DNA from 2 places in the Massilia sp. CFBP9026 genome. Region 1 is predicted to be linked to the other one. Evidence: predicted binding sites of a transcription regulator. Region 1 holds the regulator's gene; the other holds the start of a gene.
What was found. Region 1 encodes LexA, which represses DNA repair genes until DNA is damaged. Its sites were predicted from a motif close to ACTGTATNNNNATACAGT; they were not measured.

Region 2: a site for LexA is predicted at 4,074-4,091, ahead of SOM28_RS05160 (DNA topoisomerase IV subunit B). Genes of this name have one in related genera too.

The regions. Positions count from the first base shown of each region.
Region 1 covers NZ_JAXCWH010000006.1:99,827-105,445, forward strand. The annotation lists gene purF (amidophosphoribosyltransferase) at 1-389, shown strand, start outside; gene SOM28_RS15870 (cystathionine gamma-synthase family protein) at 404-1,645, shown strand; gene SOM28_RS15875 (tetratricopeptide repeat protein) at 1,766-2,482, shown strand; gene lexA (transcriptional repressor LexA) at 2,616-3,245, opposite strand; gene SOM28_RS15885 (hypothetical protein) at 3,431-3,649, opposite strand; gene rpsF (30S ribosomal protein S6) at 3,873-4,277, shown strand; gene priB (primosomal replication protein N) at 4,323-4,613, shown strand; gene rpsR (30S ribosomal protein S18) at 4,643-4,933, shown strand; gene rplI (50S ribosomal protein L9) at 4,965-5,417, shown strand; gene SOM28_RS15910 (replicative DNA helicase) at 5,527-5,619, shown strand, end outside.
Region 2 covers NZ_JAXCWH010000002.1:228,431-234,049, reverse strand. The annotation lists gene parC (DNA topoisomerase IV subunit A) at 1-1,859, opposite strand, end outside; gene SOM28_RS05160 (DNA topoisomerase IV subunit B) at 2,010-4,007, opposite strand; gene SOM28_RS05155 (response regulator) at 4,180-5,016, shown strand; gene SOM28_RS05150 (gamma-glutamyl-gamma-aminobutyrate hydrolase family protein) at 5,083-5,619, shown strand, end outside.

The sequences.
Region 1 (5,619 bases):
AGATGGCGCGCGAAGCCGGCGCCCGCAAGGTGTTCTTCGCTTCGGCGGCGCCACCGGTGCTGTACCCGAACGTGTACGGCATCGACATGCCGACCCGCGACGAACTGATCGCCCACGGCCGCACGACCGAAGAAGTGTGCCGCGAGATCACGGCCGACCGCGTGGTGTACCAGGACGTCGACGCACTCAAGCGCGCGATCTCGGACGTCAATCCTGAGATCAAGAACTTCGAGGCTTCGTGCTTCGACGGCATCTACGTCACCGGCGACGTGACCCCGGAATACCTGGATCGCCAGGAATCGGCACGCCACGCCCCGTCGAGCAAGGACGGCAACGAGGACAAGGTGCGTACCCAGCTCAACCTGAACCCGCCGGTGGCCGCCGAGTAAGGCCGGGAAAAACCATGTCGGATAACAAGCGCTACGGCTTCACCACCACCATCCTGCACAACGATCGCCGCAAGACGATCGAGCAGGGTTCGCTGCACAAGCCGGTGCACACCTCGGTCGCCTTTGGCTATGCCGATGCGCGCCAGCTGGCGTCGGTGTTCCAGGGCAAGGAGCCGGGCTTCCGCTACGGCCGCCAGGGCAACCCGACGGTGTCGGCCCTGGAAGACAAGATCAGCAAGATGGAAGACGGCGTCGCCACCCTGTGCTTTGGCACCGGCATGGCGGCGATCGGCGCGCTGTTCCAGGCGCTGCTCAAGACCGGCGACCACATCGTGTCGTCGAGCTTCCTGTTCGGGAACACCAACAGCCTGTGGCAGACGGTGGCGGGGCAGGGCGTCGACGTCGCTTTCGTCGACGCCACCGACGTGGCCCAGGTCGAAGCGGCCTTGCAGCCGAACACCCGCCTGGTATTCGTCGAGACCATCGCCAATCCGCGCACGCAAGTGGCGGACCTGGCCCGCATCGGCGAACTGTGCCGTGCGCGCGGCATCCTGTACGTGGTCGACAATACGATGACCACGCCCTGGCTGTTCCGTCCGAAAGACGTGCATGCCGGGCTGGTGGTCAATTCGCTGACCAAGTCGATCGGCGGCCACGGCATCGCACTGGGCGGTGCGCTGACCGATACCGGCCTGTTCGACTGGGCCGCGTATCCGAACATCGCCCAGAACTTCAGAAAGCAGCCGCCCGCCGCGCAAGGCATGGCCCAGCTGCGGGCCAAGGCGCTGCGCGACTTCGGCGCCGCGCTGGGGCCGGAAGCGGCGCACCACATCGCGGTCGGCGCCGAGACGCTGGCCCTGCGCATGGAGCGCACCTGCGCCAATGCGCTGGCGCTGGCGACGATGCTGGAAGCCGACGAACGCGTCGCTGCCGTCCATTATCCGGGCCTGGCCTCGCACCCGCAGCACGCGATCGTCGAGGGGCTGTTCCGCTCCGGCGGTTCGCTGCTGAGCTTCGAGCTGAAAGATGACATCGACCCGTTCGACTACCTGAATCGCCTGAAGCTCGCGATCCCGGCCTCGAACCTGGGCGACAACCGGACGCTCGTGATTCCGGTGGCGCACACGATCTTCTTCGAGATGGGCCCCGAGCGGCGCGCCAGCATGGGCATCGCGGAAGGCTTGATCCGGGTGTCGGTGGGCATCGAGGACACCGATGACCTGGTGGGCGACTTCCGCCAGGCGCTGGATGCGTAAAGCGGGGTAAAACTGTCATCACAGGGCCGGCAAATGCCGGCCCTGTCATTTTTGCGGTTGAGCCCAGCCGTAAAACACGGCTATCATGGACTTTTACCAGCTCAGCCTTACGGTATGCCCATGAAACGATTCCTGTCCTGCCTGTCCCTCGCGGTATCCGTCGCGTTCAGTGGCGCCGCCTTCGCCGGCGAACTCGAGGACGCCAATGCCCTGTTCGAGAAAAAAGACTATGCGGGCGCGCTCAAGCTGTACACCAAGCTGGCCAACGCTGGCAATCCGCAGGCCCAGCAGCAACTGGGCCAGATGTACTGGTATGGCGAGGCCGGCGCGGTCGACGAAGCCAAGGCGAAGGAATGGTTTGAAAAGTCGGCCGCCAAGGGCAACAAGGTCGCCGCCGACTCGCTCGTGATCATGCAGCAGCGTGGCGAACGCCGCGCCGAGATCGATTACTGGATCAAGGGCTACGATGGCGCCGACCTGCAGTCGGGCGAGTACCGCTGCCCGTCGCCGCGCATCCCGGCGGTGTCGAAGGTGAACGACGAGATCGAGCGCGTTAACAAGGCCGTGACCGGCTGGCAGGATTGCTATAACAAGATGGTGACCAATCTCAACGAACAATCGCCGCTGACCAAGCGCATCCCGGCCGACATCGCCAAGCTGATGAACAAGCAGGAAACCGAAGCCTCGACCGCCTACCTGGAGCAGGTGCGCCAGAACATCGCCGAGGGAGCGAAGGTCAATTCGAAGATGGTATTGGCCGATTTCGCCGCCTGGCGCAGCGCGACCGAGGCATTCGTGGACCAGCACAATTCGGTGGTCAACAAGGCCAAGCAGTAAAGACTGCCTGTAAACGTCGTTCCCGCGAAGGCGGGAACCCAAGCCCTCAGCGCTGCCACGATCGCTTATTGTGGCGGCGACTCATGCAAACTGGGGTTCCCGCCTTCGCGGGAACGACGGATCGACGGCTATATCAGTTCCAGCTGCGCATCAGCCCCACCGCCAACCCCTCGAGCGCGAACTCTTCGTCGGGCGTGACTTCGATGACCTTGAAGTCCGGGTTCTCGGGCAGCAGCTCGACCAGGTCGCCCGTCTTGCGGTAGCGCTTGACGGTGACTTCCTCGCCCAGGCGGGCGACCACGATCTGGCCGTTCTTGGCGCTGTCGATTTTCTTGACCGCCAAAAAGTCGCCATCCATGATGCCGGCGTCGCGCATCGACCAGCCTTTTACCTTGAGCAAAAAGTCGGGCCGCGCCGCGAACATCGCGGTGTCGACGTTATAGGTCGCTTCGACGTGTTCCTGCGCCAGGATGGGATTGCCGGCGGCGACGCGGCCGACCAGCGGCAGCGACATCAGGGAGGGCGGCGGCATCGGGATCTGCTCGACGCTGGCGCCGACCAGGCGGATGCCGCGCGAGGTGCCCGGCGAAATCTCGATCGCGCCCTTGCGCGCCAGGGCTTGCAGGTGTTCTTCGGCCGCATTCGCCGAGCGGAAGCCCAGTTCGGCCGCGATTTCGGCCCGGGTTGGAGGAAAACCCGTGTTCTCGATCGCTTCCTTGATCAGGTTAAGGATCTGTTCTTGCCTTGCAGTGAGCTTGAGCATAAATATCTTGCAGCAACGGGTTGTAGAGGTAAACTGTATTTTTGTACAGTATTCTACTCTGCGCAAGGGAAATCGATAAAAAAACAGGAAATATTCGTTAAAGCTCAGGCATTTGCGTCGATTCGGCAAGCCCGGCCGGAGCCCGGTCGCCGGGCGGCGACCGGAGGGTGACGATGGTCAGTGCATCAGCACTCGGTTTCGTTGGACTCGAGATAGAAGTCGGTCTTGACGCCGTTATACAGTTTCCATTTGCCGGCGCAGGTGAATTCGCCATCGCCGACCACGGTGGTGTAGCTGGCGTCGGAGTAGTACGTGATGATGTAGCCGTATTGCGGTTTCGCGATCGCGACGGTGGCGACGGCGAGGCCGGCGACGAGGGCAAGGGCAGTGAGTTGACGTTTCATCGATGACATCCTTGGGTTGCGCTGCATTTCAGGAGACAACTTGGCCGCCGCAGCCTGGCTGGGCGAGTTCATCCATCATAGGCCTGCCGGTCCCCGCGCCGGCAGTGCAGAGCTGGTAGTTGCGCAAGCTCCGGGCACCGGTTATACTGGCGGGCTTTCCCTTCCCACACTCGTCTTGACGCCGAGGTGGGCATTTATGTAAAACGTCCTCAAGGAGTAATGCATGCGTCATTATGAAATCGTTTTTATCGTCCATCCGGACCAGAGCGAGCAAGTCCCGGCGATGATCGAGCGTTACAAGACCACGGTGACCAGCCGCGGCGGTAACATCCATCGCGTGGAAGACTGGGGCCGCCGCCAGATGGCTTACCAGATCCAGAAGCTGCCAAAAGCTCACTACATCTGTCTGAACATCGAATGCGACAACGAGACCCTGGTCGAGCTGGAAACCGCATTCAAGTTCAATGATGCCGTTCTGCGTCATCTGACCGTCAAGATGAAGAAAGCAGAAACCGCACCGTCGCCGATGATGAAATCGGTGCAGCGCGAAGACGCAGCCAAGAGCCACCGTGCAGAAGCCGCTGCTCCAGCAGCAGCTGCTCCAGCCGCTGCCGCTGCCGCTGCCTAAGATTTTTTCCAGGAATTCGTAACAAGCAAGTAGTAGAAGAACCGGGTGAACCAGCTCCAGCTCGTGGCGACCATCGCCGAGCGTGACGTACTGCGCTACACCCCGGCCGGCGTGCCGATCGTTTCAGCCGTCCTGATGCACAGTTCGCATCAGCGAGAGGCAGGGGTCGATCGCCTGGTCGAGTTCGAAGTCCCCGCGTTCGCCGCGGGCGAGATTTCGGGCAGGTTCGGCAGCGCCGAGCTGGGCGCCAGCTACCGCTTCGATGGATTCCTTGCTCGAAAAAATCGCAACAGCAAAGCCCTGGTGTTTCACATCATTGATTTCAGTGCCGCTTAACCGGCAATTTAGATATACAGGAGCCTCAAATGGCATTCGGTAAAAAGTTCGACAAAAACAAAGCTAAAGAAAAACTCAAGCGCAAACAGCAGAACCCGCTGTTCAAGCGCAAGAAGTTCTGCCGCTTCACCGCCGCTGGCGTTGAACAGGTTGACTACAAAGACGTCGACACCCTGAAGGACTTCGTCCAGGAAAACGGCAAGATCATGCCAGCACGTCTGACCGGCACCAAGGCGCACTACCAGCGCCAGGTCGACACCGCCATCAAGCGCGCCCGCTACCTGGCGCTGCTGCCGTACACCGACCTGCACCACGGTTAATCGGTTACGTCAGCTATCCTGGAGATAAAACATGCAAATCATTCTGTTGGAAAAAGTCATCAACGTCGGCAACCTGGGCGACGTCGTCAAAGTCAAGGACGGTTACGCACGTAACTTCCTGATCCCACAAAAGATGGCCCGCCGCGCTACCGCCGGCGCCGTCGCCGAGTTCGAAGCCAAGCGCGCCGAACTGGAAAAAGCAGCCGCCGAGAAACTGGCAGCCGCCCAAGCCCAAGGCGACAAGCTGAGCGGCCTGACCGTCACCATCGGCCAGAAGGCCGGCGTCGACGGACGTCTGTTCGGTTCGGTCACCAATGCCGACATCGCTGAAGCGCTGACCAAGCAAGGCTTCCCGGTCGAAAAAGCTGCCGTTCGCCTGCCGACTGGCCCGCTGAAGACCACCGGCGAATTCCCGGTTGCAGTCGCCCTGCACACCGACGTCGTGTCGGAAATCACCATCGCTGTCGTGGGCGAAGCTGCCTAAGCGAATGCTGAACTGAAGTAAAAGCTGTACACAAAAAAGCCGGGTTCTCCCGGCTTTTTTGCTTTTGAAACTCACCAATTATGACAGCCGTGTGACAGGAGAAGGTATAATGCCGCCCATGAACGCAGCACCCTCAGACCCGCAGATCGAAGCGCTGCGCATCCCCCCGCATTCCATCGAAGCAGAGCAGTCCGTCATTGGC
Region 2 (5,619 bases), on a different contig from region 1:
TTGCCCGCGAAGTAGTGCAGGATCCGTACGCCACCCGACAGATCGACCAGCGTGGTAATCGGCACGCCGTCTCCGCGCGCACCAGGCAGCGCATTCACCGGCACCGAATACACCTTGCCGTTGTCGCCAATACCCAGCAGATGATCGACCGTGCGGCACTCGAAGGCCTTATACAGCGAGTCGCCGGCCTTGAAGGTGAACTGCGCCGGATCGTGTCCGATGCCGGTACGCGCGCGCACCCAGCCTTTTTCCGACACGATCACGGTCACCGGCTCGTCGATGACCTTCTGCTCGGCCACCGCGCGCTGCGCTTCCTCGATGATGGTGCGGCGGTCGTCGCCGTACTGCTTGGCGTCCGCTTCGATTTCGCGAATGATCAGGCGTTTCATCGACGATGGATTCTCGAGGATGTCCTCGAGCTTCTCTTTATCGCTGCGCAGTTCGGCCAGCTCCTGCTGGATCTTGATCGCTTCCAGGCGCGCCAGCTGGCGCAGGCGGATCTCGAGGATGTCCTCGGCCTGGCGGTCGCTCAGGCGGAATTCCTCGATCAGCGCCGCCTTCGGCTCATCCGAATTGCGGATGATGGCGATCACCTTGTCGATGTTCAGCAGGACGGTCTCGCGGCCTTCCAGGATGTGGATGCGGTCGTTGACCTTGCCCAGCTTGAATTCGGTACGGCGCCTGACGGTAGTGAATCGATAATCGATCCATTCCTGGATGATCGTGCCCAGGCCTTTCTGGCGCGGACGTCCATCGCCGCCGATCATCACCATATTGATCGGCGCCGAGCTCTCGAGCGAGGTATGCGCGAGCAGCATCAGCATGAATTCGTTCTGGTCGACGTTCTTCGACTTCGGCTCGAACACCAGGCGCACCGCGGCTTCGCGGCCCGATTCGTCGCGCACCGCGTCGAGCGCGCCCAGGATCGTGTTTTTCAGCGCCAGCTGCTCGGGCAGCAGCGCCTTCTTGCCGGTCTTGACCTTGGGGTTGGTCAGTTCTTCGATTTCTTCCAGCACGCGCTGCGACGAGCAGCCCGGCGGCAGCTCGTACACCACCGCCTGCCACTGGCCGCGGGCCAGCTCTTCGATCTTCCAACGCGCACGCACCTTCATCGAGCCGCGGCCGACCGCGTACATGTCGGCGATCTGCGAGGCTGGGGTGATGATCTGGCCGCCGCCCGGGAAGTCCGGGCCGGGGATCAGGGTCATCAGCTCGGCGTGGGTGATCTTGGGATTGCGGATCATCGCCACCGCCGCCGCCGCGACCTCGCGCAGATTGTGCGACGGGATCTCGGTGGCCAGGCCGACCGCGATGCCCGAGGCGCCGTTGAGCAGCACCATCGGCAGGCGCGCCGGCAGCGTGCGCGGTTCGGTGGTCGAACCGTCGTAGTTCGGTTGCGAGTCGATCGTGCCCATGTCGATCTCGTCCATCAGCAGGCGCGAGATCGGGGTCAGGCGGGCTTCGGTATATCGCATTGCCGCGGCGCCGTCGCCGTCGCGCGAGCCGAAGTTGCCCTGGCCGTCGATCAGCGGGTAGCGCAGCGAAAAATCCTGCGCCATGCGCACCAGCGCGTCGTACACCGACTGGTCGCCGTGCGGGTGCAGTTTACCGAGCACGTCGCCGACCACCGCGGCCGACTTGCGCGGCTTGGCGGTCGGGCCCAGGCCCAGTTCGTTCATCGCGTACAGGATGCGGCGCTGGACCGGCTTCTGGCCGTCCGACACGTCGGGTAGCGCACGGCCCTTGACCACCGAGACGGCGTAGTCGAGGTAGGCGCGCTCGGCGAAGGTGGACAGGGTGAGCGTCTCGACGTCCGAGGGCTCGTGTTGTTGTTCAAAGAGACTTGGTTGATTCGTCATGATGTTGTTCGTGTTCTAGTGGGCGTTGGGGGCTGCGGTGCTGACTTAGGTCCCCGCCTGCGCGGGGACGACGTGTTCGGGCCACTGGCCGAAAGACCGTCGTTCCCGCGCAGGCGGGAACCCAAGTCAGCTAACAAACCACTAACCTCATCAGATATCCGCCTCCGTCTCATTGCCGTGTTCCTCGATCCAGGCGCGGCGCGCCGCGGCTTCGCCTTTGCCCATCAGCATATTGAAGCGCGATGCCGATTCGGCGTGGTCGTACTGGCCGAAGGCCACCGGCAGCAGGCGGCGCGTGTCCGGGTTCATGGTGGTTTCCCACAGCTGCTCGGCGTTCATCTCGCCCAGGCCCTTGAAGCGCGAGATGCTCCACACGCCCTCCTTCAGGCCTTCTTTCTTCAGCTTGTCTTCGATCGCCAGCAGTTCGCCGTCGTCCAGCGCGTACAGCTTCTGGATCGGCTTCTTGCCGCGCGCCGGCACGTCGACCCGGTACAGCGGCGGACGCGCGATGCAGATATTGCCGTTGCCGAACAGGGCAGGGAAGTGCTTGAAGAACAAGGTCAGCAGCAGCACCTGGATGTGCGAACCGTCGACGTCCGCATCGGACAGGATGCAGATCTTGCCGTAGCGCAGACCCGACAGGTCGGGCGAGTCGCCGACGCCATGCGGATCGACGCCGATCGCCACCGAGATATCGTGGATCTCGTTGTTGGCGAACAGGCGATCGCGGTCGGTTTCCCAGGAGTTGAGCACCTTGCCGCGCAGCGGCAGGATGGCCTGGAATTCCTTGTCGCGGCCCATCTTGGCCGAGCCGCCGGCCGAGTCGCCCTCGACCAGGAACAGCTCGTTGCGGGTGATGTCGGTCGATTCGCAATCGGTCAGCTTGCCCGGCAACACCGCCACGCCCGACGATTTCTTCTTCTCGACTTTTTGCAGCGAACGCAGGCGCGACTGGGCCTGCTTGATGACCAGTTCGGCCAGCTTCTTGCCGTATTCGACGTGCTGGTTCAGCCACAGTTCGAGCGGCGGTTTGGTAAACGTCGACACCAGCTTGAGTGCGTCGCGCGAGTTCAGGCGTTCCTTGGTCTGGCCCTGGAATTGCGGGTCCAGCACCTTGGCCGACAGCACGAACGAGACGCGCGCGAACACGTCCTCGGGCAGCAGCTTGACGCCTTTCGGCAGCAGGCCGTGCAGCTCGACGAAGTTCTTGACCGCGCCGAACAGGCCGTCGCGCAGGCCGGCTTCGTGGGTGCCGCCGCTCACGGTCGGGATCAGGTTGACGTAGGACTCGCGCACCACGCCGCCTTCCTCGGTCCAGGCCACGACCCAGTCGGCGCCTTCCCCCTCGGCGAAGCTGTCGTCGCCCGCGGCGGCGAATTGCGCGCCTTCGAACAGCGGGATCAGGGTCTCGCCGTTCGAGCTCTGCGCCAGCGCTTCGTTCAGGTAGCCGCGCAGGCCTTCGTCGTAGCGCCAGGTCTGGACGTCGCCGGTCTTGCCGTTGGTGAGCGTAACCGTCACCCCCGGCAGCAGCACCGCCTTCGAGCGCAGCAGGCGCTGCAGGTCGCCCAGCGGGATGTTCGGGGAATCGAAATATTTACCGTCCGGCCAGGCGGTGACGCGGGTGCCGTTCTTCTTGCCGCCACGTTCGGCAGGGCTGGAAGTGAGCGGCTCGATCACGTCGCCATTGGCAAATACCAGCTTGTGCTGGCCGTTGCCCTGGTCGTCCTTGCGCCACACCTCGATCTCGAGGCGCTTCGACAGCGCATTGGTGACCGAGACGCCGACCCCGTGCAGGCCGCCCGAGAAGGCGTAGGCGCCGCCCGAGCCCTTGTCGAACTTGCCGCCGGCGTGCAGGCGGGTGAACACGATCTCGACCGTGGACACGCCTTCTTCCGGGTGGATGCCGACCGGGATGCCGCGGCCGTCGTCCTCGACCGTGATCGAACCGTCAGGGTTCAGGGTCACGCCGATGTTCCTGCAGTGACCGCCCAGCGCTTCGTCGGAGGCGTTGTCGATCACTTCCTGGATGATGTGGAGCGGATTCTCCGTCCGGGTGTACATGCCCGGGCGCTGTTTCACAGGTTCGAGTCCCTTGAGGACGCGGATGGATGATTCGCTGTAGTCTGGAGCGGGTTTCTTGGAGGCCATCTTGAAGATTGATTGTCGAATGCTCCGGCATTCTAACTTGTCGGGAGGAAAAGGTTAGGCTTTTTTACTGTTTAAATATACAGTAGTTTGCGCTGTGACGTGCTTTTCGCTTTGCACGTTTGTGCTAGATTAAGCCAGATAATCACGGCAATGTCAGGGAGGGGCGTTACCGATGCACTTGTCCAGCTATCCGTTCACCATTCGCCTGATCGGGTTTACCCCGGCTGAAAGCGCGCGGCTCGAAGCCCTGCTGGCGCGGGCGCCGGGCGTGGGGCCGTCGTATTCTTGCCTGCATGACGATAGTTTGCAAGAGCCGGACCTGTATATCGCCAACGGCGACAGCCCGACCGCGCTGACCCGGCTCGGCTGCCTGCCGCCGGGATCGCTGCAGCCGGCGCTCGTGATCGGCAACCCGGGCAACCCCGGCGCCGAACCCTGGCGCACCCTGGCACGGCCGATCGACCCTCTGCAACTGTATGAAGCCCTGGCCGAACTGCTCGATACCCGGGTCCAGGTGCTGGTGCAGCAGAGTACCCGCACCGTCCGGCGCGTGCTGGCCGAGCGGCGCCGCCGTCCGCGCCTGGCGCCGGACTGCGAAACGCCGGCATTCTACACGCGCCTGCGCCGTGGTCCCGTAGATGGGGCCGTCCTGATCGTCGACAAGGAGTGCCAGCTGCGCAACCAGGTGGCGCGCGTGCTCGGCCCGCGCCGGGTGCCGGTGGAATGGACCGACAGCCTGTGCGCGGCGGTGCGCCTGTGCGACGAAACGCCGGTATCGCTGGTGCTGATCAACACGGCAGCGGTCGGCATCGAACCGTATGAGGTGTGCAGCTCGATCAAGTCGCAGGACGGGGCGCAGCGCACGCCGGTGGTGTTCCTGGTCGAGCAATCCTTTCACTACGATAGCGCGCGTGCGCGCCGCGCCGGGGCGCGCGGCCTGCTCACGACGCCGGTCGCCGGCCGCCACTGGATGCTGACCTTCCAGAAGCTGATGGATCTCCCGGTGTAGGGAGGACGCGACGTTTTGTAACAACTTTATATCGTGCGAAGCAATGGTGAAGTTATATTAATAACCATGGCTGAAGACGATCAAATCAAGCGCAAGGACGATCCGGCCGCGGACGTCGACGAGCGCCGCGAAACACGCGTGCGCGTGCCCGATCGCCGCGCGAGCGGCGGCCAGACCGCGCGCGGTCCCGCCCGCTACCTGCGCGATGGCGACAATGCCGTGGCCCTGGCCGGCCGGGTCATCACCTCACGTTTCCGCTCGCTGCGCGAACGCTTCAACCGCGATTTCATGCAGCGCACGCTGCACATCGGCGTTTCGGCCCGCATTTTTCATCCTGCCACCGGCGCCAAGGGGCTGCTCAGCAAGAACCTGCAGTATCTCGAGGAATCGATTGCCCAGTGGGTGATGTCGCGCGACGTGCTGGTATTCATGATCCCTACCGTGAATACCAACGGCCTGCTACACCCCAGCAACATCACCCTGCGCCACTATGCGCGCCACCTCGACGGCCTGGTGCTGCAGGGCGGGGCCGACGTGGCGCCGCAAACCTATTCCGAAACCCCGACCAAGCCCGAGTGGAGCGGCGACCGCGCGCGTGACGTC